Regions from separate parts of the Cellvibrio chitinivorans genome, predicted to be linked through region 2. Evidence: riboswitches for the same ligand, from Rfam matches in the RefSeq annotation. Region 2 holds a riboswitch; the other holds the start of a gene.
What was found. A riboswitch is a leader RNA that binds a small molecule or an ion and turns the genes downstream of it on or off. The one in region 2 is predicted to bind thiamine pyrophosphate.
Positions count from the first base shown of each region.

Region 1: it holds a riboswitch for thiamine pyrophosphate, as region 2 does, so the genes downstream of both, thiD (bifunctional hydroxymethylpyrimidine kinase/phosphomethylpyrimidine kinase) here and SPL68_RS09525 (FAD-dependent oxidoreductase) in region 2, are expected to answer to the same signal.

Region 1 is NZ_JAYKKN010000009.1:26,933-29,332, forward strand. Features, by position in the region: gene thiC (phosphomethylpyrimidine synthase ThiC) at 1-240, opposite strand, end outside; gene thiD (bifunctional hydroxymethylpyrimidine kinase/phosphomethylpyrimidine kinase) at 280-1,095, opposite strand; TPP riboswitch at 1,173-1,269, opposite strand; gene SPL68_RS17310 (cation:proton antiporter) at 1,394-2,400, opposite strand, start outside.
Region 2 is NZ_JAYKKN010000002.1:662,260-664,659, reverse strand. Features, by position in the region: gene thiS (sulfur carrier protein ThiS) at 1-203, opposite strand, end outside; gene SPL68_RS09525 (FAD-dependent oxidoreductase) at 210-1,310, opposite strand; TPP riboswitch at 1,352-1,469, opposite strand; gene xseA (exodeoxyribonuclease VII large subunit) at 1,530-2,400, opposite strand, start outside.

The DNA.
Region 1 (2,400 bases), on a different contig from region 2:
CAGGTCGATAGTGACATTTGGATCGGTGTAAGGACCTGAGGTGTCGTACACACGCACAGGGGGATTTTTTTCGCCGCCAAAGTCGGTTGGCGTATCAGCAAGCATAATTTCACGCATAGGAACTTGAATATCCGCACGCGAGCCCTGCACATAAATTTTTTGCGAACCGGTGAAAGGTTGTACTGATGCTTTATCAACTTCAGCAGTTTGACTGAGGTTTTTTTCGACACTGGAATTCATAGTAATAGCCCTGCCTATAAAATGAGTCTGTAGATCGTTTTAATAAAAGGAATGGAAGTGATGCACCGGACCTGAGCCCTGCCCTATGTGCAAGCTTTCAGATTGCACTAGCGCTTGTTGTAAATAATTTTTTGCCTGTTTGACCGATTCGCTCAGCGATATTTTTTTTGCCAAACCGGCGGCAATTGCCGATGCCAAGGTACAACCCGTTCCGTGAGTATTTTTTGTTTGTAGGCGCGGAGTAGAAAAGGCTTCTGTTCCCGCTGCGGTGATTAATAAATCCGTCGCATTTTCGCCATGAGTGTGACCGCCTTTCATCAGCACAGCACGCGCCCCCAAGGCGAGAATTTTTTCACCTTGCGTTTGCATTTGCTCAAGATCAGTCGCGACCGAGGTGTTCAGTAAAACGGCAGCTTCATGCAAGTTAGGCGTAATCACAGTAGCAAGCGGCAATAGCTTTTCAATCAGCGTTTGGATCGCATCTTCAGCCAATAAACGATCACCACTGGTTGCGACCATTACCGGGTCGAGCACAAAAGGAATATGTGGGCAGTGACGCAAAGACTCAGCAACCGCCGCGATAATATCGGCAGTCGCTAGCATTCCAGTTTTAATTGCACCTACGTCAATATCGCTCAGCACCGAATGAATTTGCTGTTGCACAAACGCAGGCGGAATAGGAAAAACACCTTGCACACCGAGAGTGTTTTGCGCGGTCAATGAGCTGATAGCGCTGCAACCAAATACGCCCAGTGCGGAAAAAGTTTTTAAATCGGCTTGAATACCCGCGCCACCACCACTGTCACTTCCAGCGATGGTCATTGCGATAGGAGTTTGAGGTTTTGCTGAGCTCATTGCACATCCGCATATTATGAATTGCTAGCAATGGCGCGGTGTAAACGAGAAAAGATCCAGCATGGACTAGATGCTAAAAACGGAAGGCTCTCGTTCCCTACGCCGGTACTAACCGGATCAGGTCGACGGGTATATCTCAGCCAATGCAACGCATCAGCACCCCGACAAGAAAGTGGGCAGTCTAGTGAACTTGGATGATCGAGTAAAGGAACCTTTTGGATTAAGGCAAGCATGAAGACTGCACATAAAAAAACGCCCGGAGCTTAGCTGCGGGCGTTTTGACTTGCAGGAATGAATCTTATTCGGTCTTTTCTTGTGACTTCAACAATCCCAACTTGCCCGCAAGCAACGCGGTTGTCGGCGCTTGCAACAGAATGGTTCCCAAAATAAAGATAAAGGTAATCGCCCCTACCACATCGATACCCGGTACTTTCATACCCGCCAGAATACCGACCAAGGCCGCCGGAATCACACCGGTTTCGCGCGTCCAGCTCATAAATACCAATTCCTGCCAGGTCCACTTAGCGCGACGATCTGGCGCAGCACAGATAAACACTGTCAGCGGGCGTGCGATAAACACAAAGATCAATAGCAGCAGGATACCAACCCCCAGATATTCCTTGAGCAGATGGAAATCTACTTGCGAGCCCAACAAGATAAAAATAAACATGCGCATCAAGAGCGCGGTATTACCCACATAATCTTCCAGATATTCATGCTCGTGATGATCGAGCGGCAGGTTAAATGACTCTTTATTGCCAATCATCACCCCGCAGGTAAATACCGCCATAAAACCCGATGCACCAATTTCATCAGCCAGTAAAAATACTGTGATCACCGCCAGAATAATCACAAACGGTGTCACCTCGCGGAAAATACCAAAGCTGTTATGCGCCATCAGGAAGGCAGCGCTGTAACCCACAATCGCGCCCAACACCAAGCCCATGCCCGCCTCATAAACCAGCTCGCCCAATGAGTGGGTCAGACTAAAACCTTCGCCTGTGCCCATTACGTAAGCGACTACCGCGAAAGTGGCGATAGCGCCCATCGCATCGTTAAGTGCAGACTCACTCATCACCGTTTGCGATACGCGATCTTTAATCGGCACTTGTTTGAAGATAGGCACCAAGGTTGCCGGGTCAGTAGATGCCGTCAGCGCGCCCAACACCAGCGCAATCCCCAGAGGAATACCTAGCCAAACACCTGCAAAGGTAGTGATAGCACCAGTGATGAGCACGCCGATTGTCGCCATCACTAGCAGTGAAATCCAAATCTCTTTTAACACCGCAAAGCGCAGTGTCGCCC
Region 2 (2,400 bases):
CCTCCGCCCACGGGTTTGACGATATCGATTTGATCGCCATTCAATAATTTGCGTTCGCTATAGGTGGAGCGCGGAACAAATTCGCCATTAATCGCCACGGCAATTTTACTATCGCCATAACCCCATTCTTGCAGTGCATCACTGAGCAGTGTGTCGCTTGCCAGTGATTTACTTTCGTTGTTTACGCTGAGTTCAATTGTCATGGTTGTTTAGTGTTTGTTGAGCTGTGATGAGAAAACCGCTTCAGGATAATTAAGTATGTGTGCCAGCACGTTTTCGACAACCGCAGGTGCGAGTAGATAACCGTGGCGAAATAGTCCGTTTGCGCTGATCAGCCCGTCCTGAATGCTAACCTTGGGCATATTGTCGATATAGGCCGGACGCAAGTTGGTATCCATTTCAATAATGCGCGCCTCTGCAAAAGCGGGTGAAAGTGTGTATAGCGCGCTGCTAAGTTCCAGTGACGATTGCAATGTCATTGGTGAGCGATCTTCACTCTCGATTTGTGTTGCGCCGATCATAAAGCGGTGATTGGGTTTGGGTACTACGTAAAGTTGATAGCGTGGATGCATTAATCGCACAGGGCGCTGCAAGTGAATTTCTTTGGTTTCTACGTGCAGGGTTTCGCCGCGTACGCCGCGCAGTTTTCCGAATTGTTTTTTTGTGCCCAATCCGCGGCAATCGATTACCAGATCAAAATGTTCATCACCAGTTTCAGTGGATATTTTGCCGGGGTATACATCAACCGATGTGTTTGCTCGAATTATCACGCCGAGCCTTGAAAGTTCATTGCCAATCACTTGCAAAAATTCGCGGTTGTTGATGTGACCTTCGTCAGCCAAAAACAGTCCGCTGTGAAAGTGTGGTTGCAAATCGGGTTCTAGTTGGCGGATTTCATGCTGATTAATACGTTTGTAACCTTTGCAGTCGGGCAATACGAAGCCCAGTTCGCGTTCGAATTGTTCCAGCTCGCTGGTGTCTTGCTGGTGCGCAACAACAAGGCTGCCATTATTAAAAAATAGCGGCGGCGTATTGGCGGGCAATTGGGCAAACCATTTTGGCCATTGTTGCAGAGCAAAGATGCCCATGCGGTACACGGTTTCGTCGGATACTACAGCTTCACTTAAAGGGGCGACCATGCCGGCAGCGGTGAATGCAGCGGCCCGGTTTGATTGTGGTGCATCAGGTGTGAAGCTGCCAGCTTCAAATAAGGTGATTTGAATGCCGGCTTTTTGTAATTGCCATGCCAGTAATCGACCGAGCAAACCGGCACCTGCAATCGCAATGGTTGTGGGAAGTTTGTTAGTCACAGTGCCTCGATTAATTGAGGCGGAGGGCAGGGAATAGCAATAGCTATCAGCACCTTGTTCCCTCCGCAGGTATTAGCCTGTTCAGGTTCTACGGGTTGGGCCGAGCCCATCTCAGCCCCCGTACAGTCATTGACTGCCAGGGCGCCCCGACAAGAAGGCGGCCAATATACTGGCCGCACATCCGCTTCGCAATCTGTGGGCGATCATCCATCGCCTAATTTAGCTGTTGATAGATTCCACTTTGCACAGTAATTCGCCTTGGGCGATGCGTGCTTTGATGCTGGTACCGGGCATAACCTGGTCGCTATTGGTGATCACTTTTTGGGTGTTGGCATCGGTCACCAGTGCGTAGCCGCGCTCTAGTGTATTGAGCGGACTAAGGGTATTCAGCAGGCGAATCGCTTCCCCCAGTGCCTGCTGTTTTCGCTCAATAATCCGATATTGAGCTTTTTGCAGGCGCTGGTGATGGGATTTTACTTGTTCGGTCAATTGTTTGAGTCGCACTTGTGGGTGCTGGGCTTGCTGGCGAACTTGTATTTGTTGAAGGCGATGCTTTGCGTCGTTTAATAAGGTTTTAATATGATTTTTCAGGCGCAATTCGAGGTTATCTAGCCGTTGCGATTGCTGCTCCAATCGTTCGCGCGGATGGCGCAAACGTTGGCGTAAATTCTGTAAATGCTTTTGCCATTGTCTGAGCTTTCGCAGCATGCTTTCTTCGAGCAAAACTTCAAAGCCGATGAACTTGTCTAGCCAGTCATCGGCATCGGGAACCAGAATTTCTGCGGCTGCAGATGGAGTGGGTGCGCGCAAATCCGCGACGAAATCGGCGATGGTGAAATCCACTTCGTGGCCTACAGCGCTGATGATCGGCAGTTCGCTATTGAAAATAGCGCGGGCGACAATCTCTTCGTTAAACGACCAAAGATTCTCCATTGAACCGCCACCACGGGTGAGTAGTAGCACATCAAATAAACCAGAGCGATTGGCGAGGTCGATTGCTTTGGCTATCTGTGGTGCTGATTCCTTGCCCTGTACGGCTACAGGGATGACTGTTACCGGGATGCCGGGGAAGCGGCGCTCCAGAACGCTC